Regions from separate parts of the Streptomyces sp. NPDC051315 genome, predicted to be linked through region 3. Evidence: riboswitches for the same ligand, from Rfam matches in the RefSeq annotation. Region 3 holds a riboswitch; each other region holds the start of a gene.
What was found. A riboswitch is a leader RNA that binds a small molecule or an ion and turns the genes downstream of it on or off. The one in region 3 is predicted to bind cyclic di-AMP.
Positions count from the first base shown of each region.

Region 1: it holds a riboswitch for cyclic di-AMP, as region 3 does, so the genes downstream of both, ACIBBD_RS05680 (C40 family peptidase) here and ACIBBD_RS36425 (transglycosylase family protein) in region 3, are expected to answer to the same signal.
Region 2: it holds a riboswitch for cyclic di-AMP, as region 3 does, so the genes downstream of both, ACIBBD_RS06385 (M23 family metallopeptidase) here and ACIBBD_RS36425 (transglycosylase family protein) in region 3, are expected to answer to the same signal.

Region 1 is NZ_JBITEN010000002.1:590,349-597,234, forward strand. It holds gene ACIBBD_RS05670 (ATP-dependent Clp protease proteolytic subunit) at 29-664, shown strand; gene ACIBBD_RS05675 (hypothetical protein) at 672-980, shown strand; cyclic di-AMP (ydaO/yuaA leader) riboswitch at 1,330-1,531, shown strand; gene ACIBBD_RS05680 (C40 family peptidase) at 1,535-2,008, shown strand; gene ACIBBD_RS05685 (ATP-binding protein) at 2,376-2,834, opposite strand; gene ACIBBD_RS05690 (helix-turn-helix domain-containing protein) at 3,048-3,908, shown strand; gene ACIBBD_RS05695 (DUF397 domain-containing protein) at 3,918-4,160, shown strand; gene ACIBBD_RS05700 (8-amino-7-oxononanoate synthase) at 4,228-5,355, opposite strand; gene bioB (biotin synthase BioB) at 5,504-6,694, shown strand; gene ACIBBD_RS05710 (adenosylmethionine--8-amino-7-oxononanoate transaminase) at 6,687-6,886, shown strand, end outside.
Region 2 is NZ_JBITEN010000003.1:14,872-21,757, reverse strand. It holds gene ribA (GTP cyclohydrolase II) at 1-138, opposite strand, end outside; gene ACIBBD_RS06400 (MarR family winged helix-turn-helix transcriptional regulator) at 256-771, opposite strand; gene ACIBBD_RS06395 (dihydrofolate reductase family protein) at 912-2,060, shown strand; tRNA gene ACIBBD_RS06390 (tRNA-Met) at 2,192-2,265, shown strand; cyclic di-AMP (ydaO/yuaA leader) riboswitch at 2,573-2,732, shown strand; gene ACIBBD_RS06385 (M23 family metallopeptidase) at 2,740-3,762, shown strand; gene ACIBBD_RS06380 (hypothetical protein) at 3,898-4,131, shown strand; gene ACIBBD_RS06375 (PrsW family intramembrane metalloprotease) at 4,229-5,707, opposite strand; gene trmB (tRNA (guanosine(46)-N7)-methyltransferase TrmB) at 5,786-6,592, opposite strand; gene lhgO (L-2-hydroxyglutarate oxidase) at 6,694-6,886, opposite strand, start outside.
Region 3 is NZ_JBITEN010000029.1:674-7,559, forward strand. It holds gene ACIBBD_RS36410 (hypothetical protein) at 1-116, shown strand, start outside; gene ACIBBD_RS36415 (cytochrome P450) at 113-1,420, shown strand; gene ACIBBD_RS36420 (transglycosylase family protein) at 1,602-2,663, shown strand; cyclic di-AMP (ydaO/yuaA leader) riboswitch at 2,869-3,035, shown strand; gene ACIBBD_RS36425 (transglycosylase family protein) at 3,040-3,720, shown strand; gene eno (phosphopyruvate hydratase) at 4,081-5,370, shown strand; gene ACIBBD_RS36435 (septum formation initiator family protein) at 5,506-5,982, shown strand; gene ACIBBD_RS36440 (DUF501 domain-containing protein) at 6,023-6,571, shown strand; gene ACIBBD_RS36445 (exopolyphosphatase) at 6,568-6,886, shown strand, end outside.

The sequences.
Region 1 (6,886 bases), on a different contig from region 3:
TTTTACAGACGTCGAAGGAGGGGTTCCCATGACCCGACCGTCCGCCCGCCATGTCCTGCCCGAGTTCACGGAGCGCACGAGTTCCGGGCACCGGACGCTGGATCCCTACTCCAAGCTGCTCGAGGAGCGGATCGTCCTGCTCGGGACACCGATCGACGACACGTCGGCGAACGACGTGACGGCCCAGTTCATGTACCTCGAGCACAAGGACCCGGACCGGGACATCTCGCTGTACATCAACTCCCCCGGCGGCTCGTTCAGCGCGATGTCGGCCGTCTACGACACGCTCCGCTTCCTCACGTGCGACGTGGAGACCGTCTGCCTGGGCCAGGCCGGCACGTCCGCCGCCGTCCTGCTGGCCGCCGGCACGCCGGGCAAGCGGTACGTCCTGCCGGGCGCGCGTGTCGTCATCCGCCAGCCGGCCCTGCCCGAGCCGGTCCAGGGCCAGGCCGGTGACCTGGCGATCCAGGCCCAGGAACTGACCCGCGTCCGCGCGCTGCTGGAGGAGATGCTCGTACGGCACACCGGGCGCCGTCCGGAGCAGGTGCGCGCGGACATCGAGCGGGACCGCGTCCTCGACGCGCGGGAGGCCGTGGCGTACGGGCTGGCGGACCGGATCGTCCCGGGCCGCAGGGACGCCGGCGACGCGCCGGGCGCGAGGTGAGCCGCCGATGCTGCCTCCCGAGCTGCCGCCGCTGCCCGCGCTGACCCGGGCCGAGGCCGAGCTGATCGACCGTTACCTGGAGGTGGTCGACCTGCTCGGCCGGATCAACCCCGCCCACCACGGCGACACCTACCGCGGACTGCGCGCGGCCCAGGCACTGGTCGGCCGGGCGACCGCGCTGCGGGACGCGCTGACGCTGATGCACCAGCGGGGCGAGAGCGAACTGCACGCGCCGACCCTCGCGCGGGCGCTGCGCGTCCTCGACGGGGAGCGCCGCACAGCGCGCGTCACGGTGCCTCCACTCCCCGACAGTTGACGCATCGGCGTCCGGACCCGGCCGTGTTCGCCGAGAGCGTGACGTCCGCACCGGAGTCGAAACGACCCAGAAGACGTACCCACGTTCGGCGTATCCGTGGCTGCTTTTTCCAGCCCACAGCGGTTGCGCGAATGAGGGGCCGAAAGGGCGGAAGGAGGGGTTCCAGTGCTGGTCCGGGGGCATTTCGTCGTCTTGACACCTGACCGGCCATCAGGGTGTCCACCCGAACGGGTGAGTGGTGAGTAACCCCACAAATCCCCGGTTGCGTTGGGATTTTCGGACATCGGTGCGCCAAGATCCCTGTCTGACGACAAGCCCCCGCCACAAGCGGCGGGGCGGTCCGGGCGGACGCCGAGTCCTGCCGCCGCCCGGATGACCGGTCGACAGAAGTGCATCGGCAGGAGTGGAGGACCCAAGCACGACGGGTCGCCGGAACGGTCACGCCATGACCGGGCCGAGCAGCCCTTGGGGTGAAGCCGCAGCAGCGGCCGGGCAACTTTGTCAGCCCGAATCCGACAGGTCATCCTTCACAGGCGGCTGACGAAGGGTTGCGCATGACTGCGCTCAATCGTGTCCCGTCGCTCATGGCCCGTGCCGGTACGGCCTCGGCCTTCGCCATCGCCGCCGTGGGCGGCTCGATCGTGGTCCCGGGTGTCGCCTCCGACGCCGCGGCCGCCACGCCCGCGAAGAAGGCACTCCAGGTCGCGGCTTCCAAGAAGGGCTCCCCCTACAAGTACGGCGCCACTGGGCCGAACAGGTTCGACTGCTCGGGGCTCACGCTGTACTCGTTCAAGAAGGCGGGCAAGAAGCTGCCGCGTACGGCGGCCCAGCAGTACAACAAGACCAAGCACATCTCGGCGAGCAACCGCAAGGCCGGCGACCTCGTGTTCTTCCACTCGGGGTCGAACGTGTACCACGTCGGCATCTACGCCGGTAAGGGCAAGATCTGGCACTCGCCGAAGACCGGCGACGTGGTGCGGCTGCAGAAGATCTGGACCAAGAGCGTCTGGTACGGCCGGGTCAAGTGACCCTCCGGGGTGGTGGCGGCGTCCTGACGCGCCGCCACCGCCCCGGAGATCCGCCCCCGGCCCCGCGGTGGCGGTTCGGGGAAGGACGGCCCCCTCAGGGCCGTCAGCGGCCCTCTGACGCGCGCCTCCCGTCCGGGGGCCGTATGCGCCCGGTCGCCGGCACGCGGCGGTCCCGCGGACCGCTGCGGTCACGTGGACCGGCTCCACCACGTGGGCCGGCACCGTCACGCGGACCGGCACGGTCGCGGGCCCATACGGTCGGCCGCGCCCCGGGTGAGCGGCCCGGCCCCGCGCCGAGCGGCTCGCGTGACCCGGTGCGCGGCCACCGGCCGAGCGGCCCCGACGGCGTCGCCCCCGCCCCCGCCGGTCACGGCTCCTGCTGACCCGCTGCCGGCACCGGTTCCACCGGAGCCGTCCACGGCAGTTCGATCAGGACCGTCTTGCCGCCCTCGCGAGTGGGGCGGACCCGTAGTCTGCCGCCGCACTCCGCGGTCAGCCAGCGGATGATCACCATGCCCCGGCCGTTGTCCTGCTGGACGGCGGCCGGCAGCCGTCTGGGGAAGCGCGGGTGGCTGTCGGTCACGCCCAGGCGCAGTTGTTCGTCGCGTTCGAGCACCAGGTCCACCGTGAAGGTGGGGGACTGCCCGAAGGTGTGCTGGACGGCGTTGGTGGCGAGCTCGGAGACGATGAGACGGATGGTGTCGGCCGCCTCCGTCTCCGCCGGAAGGCCCCACTCCCCCAACGTGGTCAGCACGAACGCGCGGGCCGTGGACACCGAGGCAGGATCGCTCGGCAGAGTGACGGATGCTTCCAGGTGGTCTGCCATGGCGACCTCGTCCCTTTCCCACGGGACCGGAGTCCGACACGGTGCGGATGGTTCGAGTACGGTCCCGGACTGGTGCTTCGTCGCCAGACTGCCATCACCGCGCCCGTCACGGGTGGCGATCCACCAAGGTATGCATATATCTGTCGCCCGATGCGGTGAACTCTGCCAGGGCAGAGCGTATGTGGACGGCTCGGGAGGAGTAAGGAGACTCCGATGCAGCACGGTCCCGCGGTACGCCGCCGGAAACTGGGGGCCGAACTGCGGGCCTTACGTGCCCGCCTGGGACTCACCAGTGGTGAGGCGGCCCGACTCGTGGGCTGGCACCAGTCGAAGGTGAGCCGGATCGAGACCGGCACCAGCGGTACGAAACCGGCCGATGTGCGGTTACTCCTCGACGCCTACGGCGTGGGCGATCCCCAACTGCGCGAACTGATGCTGGCGTTGGCCGGGTCGGCCGACAGCGGCGGACGGGACCACTGGGTGCACGCCTACCGCGGGGTGCTGCCGCCCGCCTACCGGGACTTCATCAGCCTGGAGTCGCAGGCGAGCGCGATGCGCACGCTGGAGACGACCGTGGTCCCGGGGCTGCTGCAGACGCCCGAGTACGCGCGGGCGGTGACCCGGGCCGCCCTCGAGGGCGCCGGCGAGGAGCAGTTGGACACGCTGGTGGAGGTGCGGCTGGCCCGGCAGGACGTGCTGCGCACCCGGCCGCCCCTGGAGTTGAACGCGGTGCTGGACGAGGCGGTGCTGCGGCGGGAGGTGGGCGGCCCCGAGGTCATGGCGAGGCAGCTGGAGCGGTTGGTGGAGGCGGCACGGCTGCCCCAAGTGAGGCTCCAGGTACTGCCGTTCAGCGCCGGGGCGCACATCGGCGTCACCGGGCCTTTCGTTATCTTCTCATTTTCGAGCACTTCTGATCTGGATGTGGTTGTTCTCGACCACTTGACGAGTAGCCTCTACCTCGAACGGAAAGAAGACCTCCAGGCCTACACCGAGGCCTTCGACGCCCTTCGGACGCACGCCCTTTCCCCCGAAGACACACTGGACTACCTCGCCGCGACAGCTGACGGCGCGTAGGGAGGCACCATGACCGCACTGCCTCGGAACGTTCCCTCCAGCACCGACCTGCACGACCGCCGCCATCCGCAGGGTCTGCGGTGGCTGCGCAGCAGCTACAGCACGGGAGCCAACAACTGCGTCGAGACGGCCCGTCCGGCCACCGGACCATGGGCCGGTCTGCTCGCCGTACGCGACTCCAAGAACCCGGCCGGACCCGCCCTGCTCTTCTCCCCCGAGAGCTGGACGGGCTTCACGGCCGCGCTCCGCTGACCCCCGTCCTTCCCCACCCGTCCACGGGACTACCCGTCACGCCGGTGCGCGACCGTGTCACGCCGACTCACGGCCGTGCGCCGTCGATCACCAGTACAGCGCGTTCGATCTGAGCCTCGGAGAGGTCCGCGCGGGCGGTCAGCCTCAGACGCGAGATGCCGTCGGGCACGGAAGGAGGCCGGAAGCAGCCCACGGCCAGGCCTGCCGCCCGGCAGTCCGCCGCCCAGCGCACGGCCTGTTCCGGGGACGGCGCACGCACGGAGACGACCGCGGCGTCCGGACGGACCGCCTCCAGACCCGCGGCCGTCAGCCGCGCGTGCAGTTCACCCGCCACCGCACGCGCGCGTGCCGCGCGTTCCGGCTCCCGGCGCAGCAGCCTCAAGGCCGCCAGGGCCGCGCCCGCCGCCGCCGGGGCGAGGCCCGTGTCGAAGATGAACGTCCGGGCCGCGTTGACCAGATGGTCGATCACGCGCGCGGGACCGAGCACGGCTCCGCCCTGGCTGCCGAGCGACTTGGACAGCGTCACCGTGACGACGACGTCCTCGGCGCCGGCCAGCCCCGCCGCGTGCGGGGCACCGCGCCCGCCGTCACCGAGGACGCCGAGCCCGTGGGCGTCGTCGACGACCAGCCCGGCGCCGTGGTCCCGGCACGCCCCGGCCAGGGCGGCCAGCGGGGCCGCGTCGCCGTCGACCGAGAAGACCGTGTCGGAGACCGCCACCGCCGGACCGTCGTGGGTGCCGAGCGCCTTGCGCACCGCGTCGGGGTCGGCGTGCGCGGCGACCTGGGTGGTGCCGCGGGCCAGCCGGCAGCCGTCGATGAGCGAGGCGTGGTTGCCCGCGTCGGAGACGATCAGGGAGCCGTGCGGGGCCAGCGCGGTGACCGCGGCGAGGTTGGCGGCGTAGCCGGAGGAGAAGACCAGGGCCGCCTCGAAGCCGCAGAAGTCGGCCAGTTCCCGCTCCAGTTCGGTGTGCAGCTCGGTGGTGCCGGTGACGAGCCGGGAACCGGTCGCGCCCCCGCCCCAGGTCCGGGCGGCCCGCGCCGCGCCCTCGGTGACCTCGGGGTGGTGGGCCAGGCCCAGGTAGTCGTTGCTCGCGAGGTCGAGGAGCGGCGAGTCGGCCGGCCGGGGCCGCAGGGTCCGTACCAGTCCGGCACGGCGGCGCAGCTCCGCCTGTTCGTCGATCCAGCCGAACGCCATGGCTCCTCCGGGGCTTTTGTAGGTAGCGGACAGACACTAGCCGTAGGACCGGCCACCCATGGTGTGGCAATACCCACACGTCGAACCGGGTGTGTTGTGTGATCCCTACCTTGGCCCGGAGCGGGTCCGTAGGACAGGATCGGCTCTCATGGACCTGCTGAACACGCTGGTGGACAAGGGGCTTCGGCGCGAGCTGCCGACCCGCGAGGAAGCGCTGGCCGTCCTCGCGACGTCCGACGACGACCTGCTCGATGTGGTGGCCGCGGCCGGGAAGGTGCGCCGGCACTGGTTCGGGCGACGGGTGAAACTCAACTATCTCGTCAACCTGAAGTCGGGGCTGTGCCCCGAGGACTGCTCCTACTGCTCCCAGCGGCTGGGCTCCACGGCCGGGATCCTCAAGTACACCTGGCTCAAGCCCGACGAGGCCTCCCAGGCGGCGGCCGCGGGGCTGGCCGGCGGTGCCAAGCGGGTGTGTCTGGTGGCGTCCGGGCGCGGCCCGACCGACCGGGACGTGGACCGGGTCTCGGAGACCATCAAGGCGATCAAGGAGCAGAACGAGGAGGTCGAGGTGTGCGCCTGCCTCGGCCTGCTCTCCGACGGCCAGGCGGAGCGGCTGCGCGAGGCGGGCGCCGACGCCTACAACCACAACCTGAACACGTCCGAGGGGACGTACGCGGACATCACGACCACGCACACGTACGCCGACCGGGTGGACACGGTGCAGAAGGCGCACGCGGCGGGGCTGTCCGCCTGCTCGGGTCTGATCGCGGGCATGGGTGAGAGCGACGAGGACCTGGTCGACGTGGTCTTCGCGCTGCGCGAGCTGGACCCCGACTCGGTTCCGGTCAACTTCCTGATCCCGTTCGAGGGCACCCCGCTGGCCAAGGAGTGGCATCTCACCCCGCAGCGGTGTCTGCGGATCCTGGCCATGGTGCGGTTCGTGTGCCCGGACGTGGAGGTGCGGATCGCGGGCGGACGTGAGGTCCATCTGCGCACGATGCAGCCGCTCGCGCTGCACCTGGCCAACTCGATCTTCCTCGGTGACTACCTGACCAGCGAGGGCCAGGCGGGCAAGGCCGACCTGGAGATGATCGCGGACGCCGGTTTCGAGGTGGAGGGCGCGGACCGGGTGACGCTGCCGGAGCACCGGGCCGCCGGCGGGGGCTGCGGGTCGCACGAGAGCGCGGGGTGCGGATCGCACGAGAGCGCGGGCTGCGGATCGCACGAGGGGGGCGGTGTCTGTGGTTCCGCCGCGGCCGCGCCCACCGGTGAGCCGCGTACGGACCTGGTCGCCGTACGCCGCCGGGGTGCCGGGACGGACCTCGCGCCCAATGCCTGAGCTGAGCGTGTCCGAGCTGCTGGACCTCGACCGGCGGCATGTGTGGCATCCGTACGGTCCGATGCCCGGCCGGGTCGAGCCGCTCGTCGTGGAGTCGGCGAGCGGGGTGCGGCTGCGGCCGGCGGACGGTTCGGCCGACCTGGTGGACGGCATGTCGTCCTGGTGGTCGGCGATCCACGGCTACAACCACCC
Region 2 (6,886 bases), on a different contig from region 3:
GAGGACGAAGGCCACGTGCTCCTGGCCGTCGGCCAAGCCGTGGAAGGTGACCAGTTCGGCGTCGACCGAGTAGCCGTCGTGGAAGCGCAGCGGTACCCGGACGCGGGCACGCTCGGTGGCGGCGGGGGTGTGGAGCATGAGGATTCTCCCGGGTCCGGTGGACAGAGCGCGGCTCTGCTTCAGATTTGAAACAGTCACGGTGATCGCGACACTACCTCATGCTTTAAGTTTCAAGCAACGGAGGAGTGGTGTGGCTCACGAGCAGGAGGGCGACGACCGCCTGCGCCACGGCACGCCCTCGGGCCCGCCCCCGCCGTCGTCCCCCTGGAGCCCCTGCGCGATGTGCGTGCAGATCTCCTCGAGCTGCCCCACCTGCTCCGGGGTGAGCCGGTCGAAGAGGGAGGCGCGGACGGTCTCGACGTGGCCGGGAGCCGTCCGCTCCAGCACCGCCATGCCCTCGTCGGTCAGGACCGCGATGCTCCCGCGTCTGTCCCAGCGACAGTTCTCCCGCCGTACCAGCCCGTCCTTCTCCAGGCGCGTCACCGCGTACGTCAGCCGGCTGCGGGTGATCTTCAGCTTCTCCGCGAGATCGGTCATGCGCAGCTGTCGCTCGGGGACCTCGGAGAGGTGAGCCAGGATGGAGTAGTACAGGTGGGGCATGCCGGCCTCATGCTGGAGCTGCCGGTCGATCGCGTCCTCCAGGAGCAGGGAGGCGGCGACATACGCGCGCCAGGCGCGTTGCTCCTCGGGGGTGAGCCAGCGGATCGTCATGCCCCCAGTGTAGGTTTGCTTCAAACTTGAACCAAGGTCGCCGCGGTCCGGTAACCCCGCCGGTACCCGCAGCCCCGTCCACCCCGTCCACCCTCTCTGTCCCTCTGTCCCTCACCCCCTCGCCCGGAGAGACCGCGCCGATGCCGTACCCGTACGTCCTGCTGTCCGCCGCTGTCTCCCTCGACGGCTACCTCGACGACACCGGCCCCGACCGCCTCCTGCTCTCCAGCCCGGCCGACTTCGACCGGGTCGACGAGGTGCGGGCCTCCGTCGACGCGATCCTGGTCGGAGCCGGCACCATCCGCGCCGACAACCCCCGCCTCCTGGTCAACTCGCCCGAACGCCGGGCGGCCCGGCTGGCGGCCGGCGGGGCGGAGTATCCCCTCAAGGTCACCGTCAGCGGCTCCGGTGAGCTGGACCCGGCGGCGAACTTCTGGCACACGGGCGGCGAGAAGGTCGTGTACACGACCGACACGGGTGCCGAGCGCGCCCGGTCGCTCGGCCTCGCGGCCGACGTCGTCCCCCTCGGCCCCGCCCTCGACTGGCGGCGGCTCCTGGAACACCTCCACGACGTACGGGGTGTGCGGCGGCTGATGGTCGAGGGCGGCGGAACCATCCACACCCAGCTCCTCCAGGAAGGCCTGGCCGACGAACTCCAGCTCGTCCTGGCCCCCCTCTTCGTGGGCACCCCGGACGCGCCCCGGCTCTTCGGGCCCGGCGGCTACCAGGGTGGACGGCTGCGGCTCGTCGAGACGCGGCGCATCGAGGACGTCGTGCTGACGCGCTACGAGCCCACCGCGCCCGGCGCCGGCCCGCTCCCCGTGGCCGCCGACCGGCACTGGCTGGCCCTCGCCTGCGAGCTGGCGGCCGCCTGCCCGCCGTCGCGGACCGCCTTCAGCGTGGGCGCGGTGGTGGTGGCAGCCGACGGGACCGAGCTGGCGCGCGGCCACTCCCGGGAGGCCGGCGACCCCGTCGTCCACGCCGAGGAGGCCGCCCTCGCGAAGATCGCCCCGGACGACCCCCGTCTGGCCACGGCCACCGTCTACACCAGCCTTGAACCCTGCACCCGGCGCTCCTCCCGCCCGACGCCCTGCGCCCGGCTCGTCCTCGACGCGGGCGTCCCCCGGGTCGTGACGGCCTGGCGGGAACCGGACACCTTCGTGACCGACGCCGACGGCGCCGGCCTGCTGACCGCCGCGGGCGTGGACGTCGTGGTTCTTCCGGAGTACGAGGAGCCGGCCGCGGCGCCCAACCGCCATCTGCTCCGCGACGCCCAACAGCCGTCCTGACCAAGGCGGTTCGGCTGAGCGGTGGCTCTGGGGGAGGCCCTGCGGGCAGTTCCCCGCAGGCCCCCGAGGAGCCCCCGGATCAATGCGTGCGCTTCGTGTCCCGCAGATGGCGTACACTGGTGTCATACCGACGCGGGGTGGAGCAGCTCGGTAGCTCGCTGGGCTCATAACCCAGAGGTCGCAGGTTCAAATCCTGTCCCCGCTACTGAAGGCCGAGGGCCGGAATCCTGTTTCAGGATTCCGGCCCTCGGTGCGTTCATCCGCCTGATCGCCCTCACGGAAGGTGACCGGCCGAGCGCCCTGCGCATAACAACTGAGTCACCATCAAAAGTCCTGTGGCTGCTGAAGCGTGGTCGAACCGGGGTCAACTCGCCCGTTTTTCACCGCTCGTGAGACAAAAGTCCAGGCCAGAAATGTTGTTGATCAAGCGGAACCGCTTGGAAACCCGGCCCCGCGTCTATTAACGTTCGATAACGCAGCGCGGTCGTCCCAGCCGTCACAAGAGGCGGCTCCGTGCGCACGCGCCGAATCCCGTAAGGGAACCGGGGAACCACCACCTTGGGGTGAATCACGCGGAAGCCGCCGTGAAGTTACGGCCGGTATACGCGCGTAGGAGACCTTCCCGCTCCGAACCCGTCAGCTAACCCGGTAGGCGACGGAAGGAAAGGAGTACGCCCGCGTGGCGTCCAACCGGCCTGCCCCAGAAGCCCCCAGTGTGCCCAGCCAGACCTTCGGCTACGGCAGCTACCGCACCGACGAGGGCCCCTGGGAGGAGTGGAACCCCACCGCGGAGTCCATTCGCCCGGTACGCGGTCGGCACCGCGTCGCCAAGCAGCGCGGCGGACTCGCCCGCAGCTCCACCGTCCTCGGCGTCGGCGTCATAGCCGCCGTCGGCGCGGGCGGCATGGCCAGCGCCAACACCGGCAAGCCGCCGGTCTCCATCTCCATGCCGGACCTCCCCTCCGTGGGTTCCCTGATCTCGGACGACGACACCCCCGAGGAGTCCGCGTCCGCCCTCAGCACCTTCGGCACCACCGTCGCCGCGGACGACAGCAGCGACAGCGCCGCCGACGCCGGCGAGGCGCTGCGCAGCCGGATCATGGCGCAGGCCGAGTCGCAGCAGACCCAGATCGAGGCCAAGGCCCAGGCAGCCGCCGAGGCCGCCGCGGCCAAGGCGGAGGCCGACGCGGCCGCCAAGGCCCAGCAGGAGGCGGAGGCCAAGGCCGCCGCCGCGAAGAAGAAGGCCGCCGAGGAAGCCGCGAAGAAGGCCGAGGCCGAGCGCCTCGCCGAGCTCGCCAAGCAGTACACGCTGCCGACCTCCTCGTACACCATCACCTCCACGTTCGGTCAGGCCGGCGCCTACTGGTCCTCCGGGTACCACACCGGGCTCGACTTCGCCGCCCCCACCGGCACCCTGCTCAAGGCCGTGCACAGCGGCACCATCACCTCGGCCGGCTGGGACGGGTCGTACGGCTACAAGACCGTGCTCACCCTCGATGACGGCACCGAGATCTGGTACGCCCACCAGTCCTCCATCAACGTCAGCGTCGGCCAGAAGGTCGCCACCGGCGACGTCATCGGCCGCGTCGGCGCCACCGGCAACGTCACCGGCGCCCACCTCCACCTGGAGGTCCACCCGGGCGGCAGCGCCTCGGGCATCGACCCGGCGGCCTGGCTGCGGGACCACGGCGTGAACCCCTGAGTCTTCCGGGGAATTTCCGGAGGTCGACGGGGGTCGGTGAGGTCTCCCGTGCGGCACCCGGACGTTTCCCGGATGTTCCGACCCCTGGCCGGAGGCGTGCAATGCGCGCCTCCGGCCTCGGTGTTGTCGCAGCGGATGACGTCTCCGCGCGTGCCCGGCTCCTCCGACCCCGAGGTCTTCCCGCGCGCCCTCGGTGGTGACGGCCGGGGGCGCGCCCCGGTGGCCCCGGCCCTGCCCCCGGCCCAGCCGGCGGTGGCGGCGCCGATCGCCTCCGCCCGGACCGTGGGGCAGTTGCCGGCGCAGGTGGGAGCGGCCGGGCTGGAGCCGACCCGGGCGGAGACCGAGCGGCTCCCGCAGGCCTCGGCGTAGGGGTCCACCGCGGTGTCCCCGGTAGGAGCAGCCCCTACGCCGTACGGCTTACGTCATGACGGTCGCCCGGCCGCCGGGACGCGAGCGCCCGCACGGCTCACGGCTGGTTGGGGCCGTACCCGGAGTACCCGGAGTACCCGGGCTGTGGGGAGCGGGGGTGCGGGTACAGGGACTGCGGCTGGGGTTGCGGTTGCGGCTCGTGCGGGTGAGGGTGCGGCTGCGACTGGGGATACGGGTACTGCGGGTGCCGGCTCGGTCCCGTCGGACGCCCGTGGCCCCGCCCGTGCCCGTAGACCCCGTAGACCCCGTGGACCGGCCAGGGCGGCATGGCCACCGGGACCGGAGGCGCCGTCATGCGGGCCGCGTGGTCCAGCGCGGGGCGCGCGATGTCCTTGCGGCGCCACAGCTCGTGCAGCAACTCCTGCTCCCGCACCACGAAGTCGGTGCCGGCCCGGCCGAGGCGTCCGCGGTGCCGCAGGAACGCGAGGGAGGTCGCGTACGCCTCGTACCGCGCCACCTCGCGCGCGGCCGGCTTGCCCAGATGGCGGCGGGCGTGGTCGCGGGCCAGCCGCCGGGCCCGCATCGAGCCGAGCGCGTACGGCTCCGCCGGGGTGAGCCAGCCCGCGGCCGCGTAGGCGGGGAGTTCCTCGCGCACGGTGCCCAGTTCACGCTGGCGCGTCCACACCACCAGCCAGGTCAGCACCGCGAACGCCGGCATCATGAACGCCCCGTACACCGCGAAGAACCCCCACTCGCCGAGGGTCGACGAGCCGTTCCAGAGGGCGTGCATCACCATCGCGAGCAGCAGTCCGCACAGCGGGAGCAGGACGCGGCGCACGCGCTGCCGGTCCGCGGACAGGGCGGCGACGCCGAAGCCGAGACCGGTCAGCACCGTGAACAGGGGGTGCGCGAACGGGGACATGATGACGCGTACGAAGAAGGTGGCGACGGTGACGGAGGCGATACCGCTGTCCCCGCTGAGCTGGTCGGTGCCGAAGGCGTTGCCCAGGTAGAGGATGTTCTCGGTGAACGCGAAGCCGGTCGCCGTGATCCCGGCTATCACCACTCCGTCGACGATTCCGGTGAAGTCCCGCCTGCGGAAGAGGAAGACCAGCAGGATCGCGGCCGCCTTGGCGGACTCCTCGACGACGGGGGCGATGACGGTCGCGCCGAGGGTGTCCGCGCTGGACGGGTCGGCGGTCGCCGTCGCTATCCACCGGGTGGCGAAACTGTTGGCGACGATCGCTATCAGGGCCGCCGCGCACGCGCCCCAGGCGAACGCGAACACCAGATTCCGCCAGGGCCCGGGCTCCACCCGGTCCAGCCACCGGAAGGCCGCCACGAGGAGCGGAACGGGCAGCACGGCGAGCCCCAGGCCCACCAGGAACCCCTGCGTGCCCGTCTGTTCGCGCACGAGGGCCAGAATGACCAGCCCGGAGAGCGCGAGCAGGGCGATCAGGGCGCCGTAGCGCACCCACGTGTGCTGCCACCAGTGCGCGTGCCGGAGCCCTCCGCCCTCGGGAGTGCCGCCCGGCTGGGGCGGACGCGGCGGGAGCGGCGGGTACGGGGAACTCATGGCCACGGCATCGACCCTAACGAGGGAGAGGACAGCGGTGGAGGGAACGCGGGGTCGGAGGCGGCAGGAGCGGTTCGGTCAGCCGTGCTGTACGCGACGGAACAGCAGATCGTTCACCACATGCCCCTTGTCCAGGCCCTGTCCCTCGAAACGGGTCAGCGGCCGGAAGCCGGGACGGGGCGCGAAACCGCCGTCCGCCTGCGTGTTCTCGAAGTCCGGGTGCGCGGTGAGCACCTCGAGCATCTGCTCCGCGTACGGTCCCCAGTCGGTCGCGCAGTGCACCAGCGCGCCCGGCTTCAGCCGGGTCGCCGCGAGGCTGAGGAACTCCGGCTGGATGAGGCGTCGCTTGTGGTGGCGCTTCTTGGGCCAGGGGTCGGGGAAGTAGACGCGCAGACCGGCGAGGGAGTCCGGGGTCAGCATCTCGCGCAGCAGGATGATCGCGTCGCCGTTGCCGACGCGGACGTTGGTGAGGCCGCCGCGGTCGGCGAGGTTGAGCAGGTTGCCCTGGCCCGGGGTGTGGACGTCGACCGCGAGGATGTTGGTGTGCGGGTCGGCGGCGGCCATCTGGGCGGTGGCCTCGCCCATGCCGAAGCCGATCTCCAGGACGACGGGGTGGTCGTTCCCGAAGAGCTCCCCGAGGTCGACGGGGCGCCCGTCGATGTCGAGCCCCCACCTGGGCCACAGCCGCTGGAGCGCGTCGGCCTGCCCCGCGGTCACCCGGCTGCGGCGCGGCTGGAAACTCCTGATCCGCCGCTCGAAGTGCGATCCGGCGGGGTCGGCCTTGGGGCCGTCGGGGAAGCGGGGTTCGCCCTTGGCGCGGGCGTGCCGGAGCGACTCGCCGGAGGCGGGTCGGGCGGCGTCGGGGGCGTTGAGGGAATCAGACACAGTGGGGTCGATTTTACGTGGGTGGGCCGGCGGGTGGGGTGGGCGCGGGGTCTGAGCGGCGGCCCACCGGGAGGCGACGGGCAGGGATGACGTGGACGCGGTCACTGGCCCAGGACCCCCAGCGCCCTGCGCGCCACCTCCCGGCCGATCGGCAGGGAGGCCGTCGCCGCGGGGGAGGGCGCGTTCAGGACGTGGACCGCCCGGGGGCCCTCCCGGATCAGGAAGTCGTCCACCAGGCCGCCGTCCCGCAGGACCGCCTGCGCCCGTACGCCGGCCGCCGCACGCACCAGGTCC
Region 3 (6,886 bases):
CCCGGGCCGAGCACTGGCTGGCCGAAGCCGCCGACGCCGGATCGAAGTCCGCCGCCACCCAGCTCGCAGCCCTCCGCGAAGCCCTCCCCCGCATCCGGGCTACCGTCGAGGAGTGACCGACCAGCCCACCCCCGCCACCCCCGCCCCGGCCCTGTTCACCTGGGAATTCGCCACCGACCCCTACCCCGCCTACGCCTGGCTGCGCGAGCACGCCCCCGTGCACCGCACCAGGCTCCCCAGCGGCGTGGAGGCCTGGCTGGTCACCCGGTACGCGGACGCCCGGCAGGCGCTCGCCGACCAGCGGCTGTCCAAGAACCCCGCGCATCACGACGAGCCCGCCCACGCGAAGGGCAAGACCGGTATCCCCGGTGAGCGCAAGGCCGAGCTGATGACGCATCTGCTGAACATCGACCCGCCGGACCACACCCGCCTGCGGCGTCTGGTCAGCAAGGCGTTCACCCCCCGCCGTGTCGCCGAGTTCGCGCCCCGCGTCCAGGAGCTGACCGACGGTCTGATCGACCGGTTCGCTCAGCGGGGGACCGCCGACCTCATCCACGACTTCGCCTTTCCCCTCCCCATCTACGCCATCTGCGACCTGCTGGGCGTCCCCCGGGAGGACCAGGACGACTTCCGCGACTGGGCCGGGATGATGATCCGGCACGGCGGCGGCCCGCGCGGCGGTGTCGCGCGGTCGGTGAAGAAGATGCGCGGCTACCTGTCCGAGCTCATCCACCGCAAGCGCGAGGCCCTCCCCGCCGACCCCACCCCCGGCGAGGACCTCATCTCCGGCCTCATCCGCGCCTCCGACCACGGTGAGCACCTCACCGAGAACGAGGCCGCCGCCATGGCCTTCATCCTCCTGTTCGCCGGCTTCGAGACCACCGTCAACCTCATCGGCAACGGCACGTACGCCCTCCTGACCCACCCCGGCCAGCGCCACCGGCTCCAGGACTCCCTGGCCACCGGCGACCGCGCCCCGCTCGAGACCGGCGTCGAGGAACTCCTGCGCTACGACGGCCCCGTGGAGCTCGCCACCTGGCGCTTCGCCACCCGCCCCCTGACCCTCGGCGGCCAGGACATCGCCCCCGGTGACCCCGTCCTCGTCGTCCTCGCGGCCGCCGACCGCGATCCGGAGCGCTTCACCGACCCGGACACCCTCGACCTCTCCCGCCGGGACAACCAGCACCTCGGCTACGGCCACGGCATCCACTACTGCCTGGGCGCACCGCTCGCCCGGCTGGAGGGGCAGACGGCGCTCGCCACCCTCCTCACCCGCCTGCCCGACCTGCAACTCGCCGTCGATCCGACCGAGTTGAGGTGGCGGGGCGGCCTCATCATGCGCGGACTGCGCACGCTCCCCGTGGAGTTCACCCCGGCCCCGCCCCTCGCTTCGCCCGCACCCGCCGCGCCCGTGCGCTGACCCACCGTCAGGTGATCGTTCCGCGAAGCAAAGGCGACCATTCCTCAACTCTGTGATCTTCACGTGATCTGTGCGGCATTAACTTGTGACAAGTGATCGTCTGCCTATACGTTCACTCGTCAACGCGACGGGGCAGGATCACCCGCCGCGCGGGCACTGCTGTCTCGAGAAAGGCCCTCGCATGCTCTCCGGGAACGGTCGTCACCGTCGCCCCCGCCAGGCCCCGGCCCTCCTCGTCGCGGCCGGCGTGACCGGCTCCGCCATCGCCATCCCCCTGCTCGGCGCCACCGGGGCGAGTGCCGCCGACGGCACGGTGTGGGACAGGGTCGCGGAGTGCGAGACCGGCGGCTCCTGGAGCGCCGACGAGGGCAACGGCGAGTACGGCGGCCTGGCCCTGACTCAGGAGGACTGGGAGGCCTACGGCGGGCTCGACTACGCCACGCGGCCCGACCTCGCCAGCCGCAACCAGCAGATCTCCGTCGCCCAGAAGCTCCTCGCCGACCAGGGTGTCGGCGCCTGGGGCACCTGCGGGCTGACCGCGGGGCTCAGCGAGGACGCGGCCTCGGGTGACGTTGACACCGGCGTGGCGGACGACTCGTCCGACTCCTCCGTGACATCCGGCTTGTCCGACCTGTCCAAGGGGGCGTCCGGGTCCTCGAAGTCCTCCGGTTCCGCGAAGGATTCCGGGAGCGCCTCCACCGACCCGTCCGCCGAATCCTCCACGGATTCCACCGGTACGCCCTCCTCGTCACCTTCGTCCACTTCTTCCTCTACGCCGGACACATCCTCCGCGTCCGACACGTCCACCGGCTCCGGTGCGGGCGGCGCGCAGGCGGGCAACGGCGCGTCCCGGACGGCACCGGGGACGGACGAGTCGGACAAGTCGGGGCAGAGTGCGGGTTCCTGGAGCCTCGTCGACACCGGGGCGGTCGATGCCGGCTCGGCGGACGCCGGGGCCGCCGCGACCAACTCCACCGGCTCCGGCCGCCACCGGGGCGGCACCGCCGACGAGAGCGCGACCGGCGGCACGTCCACCGCCTCCTCCGGCCGTCACGCGGCGGGCACCCTCGGCGGCGCGGCCGGCACCTACACGGTCCGGGCGGGCGACTCCCTCGCGTCCATCGCCGACTCCCTTGACCTCGACGGCGGATGGCGCGCGCTCTACGACGAGAACAAGGACGTCATCGGGGCCGACCCGAGCGACATCGCCCCCGGTCAGACCCTGTCCACAGGGGCCGAATAGGGCGGAAAAGGCGGGAAAAAAGACGGGAGTTCACGTCACACTTCGCGCCGAATGTCCGGTTTGGCGAAAGTGTGGGATGAGTCTCAGAAGCCCTGATCGTCTTTGAAATTCCGCCGATCGCCTGTCTACGGTCGTGATCGCTCGGCAACCCGAGCCCCGGCCGCCGCAACGCCGAATCCTGCCAGTGGCGGCCCGGGAACAGTCGTCGCGTCAAGCGCCGCAGGCAGGAGCGGGGGACCCAAGGTAAGTGCCGCACCGGGCAGTTGACGGCGGCGGCTAGGGGTGAAGCCACGCCTCCCACGGAGGAGTGGCCGGGCAACTCAACCGGCCCGAACCCGACAGCTCACCTCGCAGGCGTCGGTGAGGGGATCGATCCATGCTGTTTTCCGTCAAGGGCAAGCATCGTCGTCCGTCCAAGGCCACTCGCGCCATCGCCATCGCCGGTGTCACCACCGCCGCCGTGGCCGCCCCGCTGATGGCGGCCGGCAGCGCCTCCGCCGCCACGGCCTCCGAGTGGGACGCCGTCGCCCAGTGCGAGTCCGGCGGCAACTGGTCCATCAACACCGGCAACGGTTACTACGGCGGTCTGCAGTTCTCCGCCTCCACCTGGGCCGCGTACGGCGGCACGCAGTACGCCTCCACCGCCGACCAGGCCAGCAAGGCGCAGCAGATCGAGATCGCCGAGAAGGTCCTCGCGGGCCAGGGCAAGGGCGCCTGGCCGGTCTGCGGCACGGGCCTGTCCAACGCCACGTACAACGGCGGCTCCTCCTCGGCCGACACCTCCACGGAGAGCACCACCCGCTCCACCGAGGAGCAGAGCGCCTCCCGCTCCGCCGAGCGTCCGGCGGCCAAGAGCCAGAAGACGGTCACCACCCCGACCGGCAAGAAGGTCAAGAAGGGTGACGGCGAGTACAAGGTCGTCACGGGCGACACCCTCAGCTCCATCGCCGGGAAGCAGAACGTCGAGGGCGGCTGGGAGAAGCTGTTCCAGCTGAACAAGGACATCGTCGAGGAAGCCGACCTCATCTACCCGGGCCAGCAGCTGCACCTCAAGTGACAGCTGGCTCTCAGCGCGGGCACAGTGCCCTCACAGGCGAGGTCCTCATGCTGAAGACCTCGTGAGGGTCCCCCCGTCCCCACGGGCTCCCCGCCCCGGTGCGTGTTCCCCCGTACGCACCGGGGCGGGGTTTTTCCTTGCCCGCCGGTGCCCCCGGTTTCGCCCGCCGTTCGGAGGAGATTCCCCCACCCTCTTTGTTCCGGCTGGGAACAATGTGTACCGTCAGTCTGTCCACGGGACGGTCGGTCGGCTGCCGACGGCCCCGGGGCGGTTAGGCTCTAGTCGCAAGGCACACCGAGGGCTTCATCACGGCCCGCGTGCCCCGCACTACCAGCGTCACATCCCAAGAAGGAGATGCTCGTGCCGTCCATCGACGTCGTCGTAGCCCGGGAAATCCTGGACTCCCGAGGCAACCCCACGGTCGAGGTCGAGGTCGGCCTCGACGACGGCAGCACGGGTCGTGCCGCCGTCCCGTCCGGCGCCTCCACCGGCGCCTTCGAGGCCATCGAGCTCCGCGACGGTGACCCCAACCGCTACCAGGGCAAGGGCGTCGAGAAGGCCGTCCTCGCCGTCATCGAGCAGATCGGCCCGGAGCTGGTCGGCTACGACGCCACCGAGCAGCGCCTGATCGACCAGGCCATGTTCGACCTGGACGCCACCGACAACAAGGGCTCCCTCGGCGCCAACGCCATCCTCGGCGTCTCCCTCGCCGTCGCCCACGCCGCCTCCGAGGCCAGCGACCTCCCGCTCTTCCGCTACCTGGGCGGCCCGAACGCGCACCTGCTGCCGGTGCCGATGATGAACATCCTGAACGGCGGCTCGCACGCCGACTCCAACGTGGACATCCAGGAGTTCATGATCGCCCCGATCGGCGCGGAGTCCTTCTCCGAGGCCCTGCGCTGGGGCACCGAGGTCTACCACACCCTCAAGAAGGTCCTGAAGAGCAAGGGCCTGTCCACCGGCCTCGGCGACGAGGGCGGCTTCGCCCCGAACCTCGGCTCCAACCGCGAGGCCCTCGACCTCATCCTCGAGGCCATCAAGGAAGCCGGCTACACCCCCGGCGAGCAGATCGCCCTCGCGCTCGACGTCGCCGCCTCCGAGTTCTACAAGGACGGCTCCTACACCTTCGAGGGCAAGGACCGCTCCGCCGCCGAGATGACCGAGTACTACGCCGAGCTCGTCGAGGCGTACCCGCTCGTCTCCATCGAGGACCCGCTGTTCGAGGACGACTGGGAGGGCTGGAAGACCATCACCGCCAAGCTCGGTGACAAGGTCCAGCTCGTCGGCGACGACCTGTTCGTCACCAACCCCGAGCGTCTGGCCCGCGGTATCGAGGAGGGCGCCGCCAACGCGCTGCTCGTGAAGGTGAACCAGATCGGTTCGCTCACCGAGACCCTCGACGCCGTCGAGCTGGCCCAGCGCAACGGCTTCAAGTGCATGATGTCCCACCGCTCCGGCGAGACCGAGGACGTCACCATCGCCGACCTGGCCGTCGCCACCAACTGCGGCCAGATCAAGACCGGCGCCCCGGCCCGCTCCGAGCGCGTCGCCAAGTACAACCAGCTGCTGCGCATCGAGGAGATCCTCGACGACGCCGCGGTCTACGCCGGCCGCTCGGCCTTCCCGCGGTTCCGCTCCGCGAACCAGTAAGCACGGCCGCGGCGAGGTCTCCGAGAGCTGACCCCGTGCCGGGGTGAGGCTTGGCCAGTCGTACGTACGTCCCCGTACTCGGTCCCGTACCGTGTCCGGGGACGTACGCACGTGTGAGACGGGAGGCGGGGACAGATGGCCGTGAAGGACCGGGACCGTTTCTCCACCGCGACCAGGATCCGGCTGCTGGGGGAGCAGACGGCGGCCCGTGTCTACCGCTCCCAGACCCGGCGTCAGGCCCGCCGCTCCCGCCTCACCGGCCGCGCGGCCCTGCTGGCGCTGGTCCTGTGCTCGCTGATCGTGGCCCTGGCCTACCCGATGCGCCAGTACGTCTCCCAGCGCGCCGAGATCGCCGACCTGGAGCGCGAGAAGGAGCAGGCCAAGGAGCGGGTGGAACAGCTGCGCGACCTCAAGGCACGCTGGCAGGACGACGCGTACGCCGAGCAGCAGATCCGGCTGCGGCTGCACTACGTGATGCCGGGGGAGACGGGCTACATCGTCATCGACCCGGCCGCGGCGAAGCAGGCCCGCGCCGACCTGGGGGCCGCCGACCGCCCCTGGTACTCGAACGTCTGGGACGGGGTCGACAAGTCCGACGCCTCCGACCAGTGACGGACAGACGGACAGACAGAAAGACAGCCTGAAGACAGTCATGGAAACGCCCCCGCCGCCCACCCCGCGTACCGAGCCCACCGACGCGGACGTCGAGGCCTTCAAGCAGCAGCTCGGGCGCCCGCCGCGCGGTCTGCGCGCGATCGCGCACCGCTGCCCCTGCGGGCAGCCGGACGTCGTGGAGACGGCCCCCCGCCTTCCCGACGGCACGCCCTTCCCCACGCTGTACTACCTGACGTGCCCGAAGGCGAACTCCGCCATCGGCACGCTGGAGGCGAACGGCGTGATGAAGGAGATGACGGACCGCCTGGCGACCGACCCGGAGCTGGCCGCCGCCTACCGGGCCGCCCACGAGGACTACGTCCGGCGCCGGGACGAGATCGAGGAGCTGAAGGGCTTCCCGAGCGCGGGCGGCATGCCGGACCGGGTGAAGTGCCTGCACGTGCTCGTGGCGCACTCCCTGGCCGCCGGCCCGGGTGTGAACCCCCTGGGCGACGAGGCGCTGGAGATGCTGCCGGAGTGGTGGCGCAAGGGCGCGTGCGTGGTGCCGGACGCGTCGGCGACGTCCGTCGCGGAGGAGGCCCGGTGACCCGCGTCGCCGCCGTCGACTGCGGTACCAACTCCATCCGCCTCCTCGTCGCCGACGCGGACCCCGAGACCGGCGAACTGGTCGAGCTGGACCGCCGTATGACGATCGTCCGCCTCGGTCAGGGCGTCGACCGCACCGGCCGGCTCGCGCCCGAGGCGTTGGAGCGGACCTTCGCCGCGTGCCGGGAGTACGCGGCCGTCATCAAGGAACACGGGGCGCAGCGGCTGCGGTTCGTCGCCACCTCCGCCTCCCGTGACGCCGAGAACCGGGACGAGTTCGTGCGCGGGGTGCTGGACATCCTGGGCGTGGAGCCCG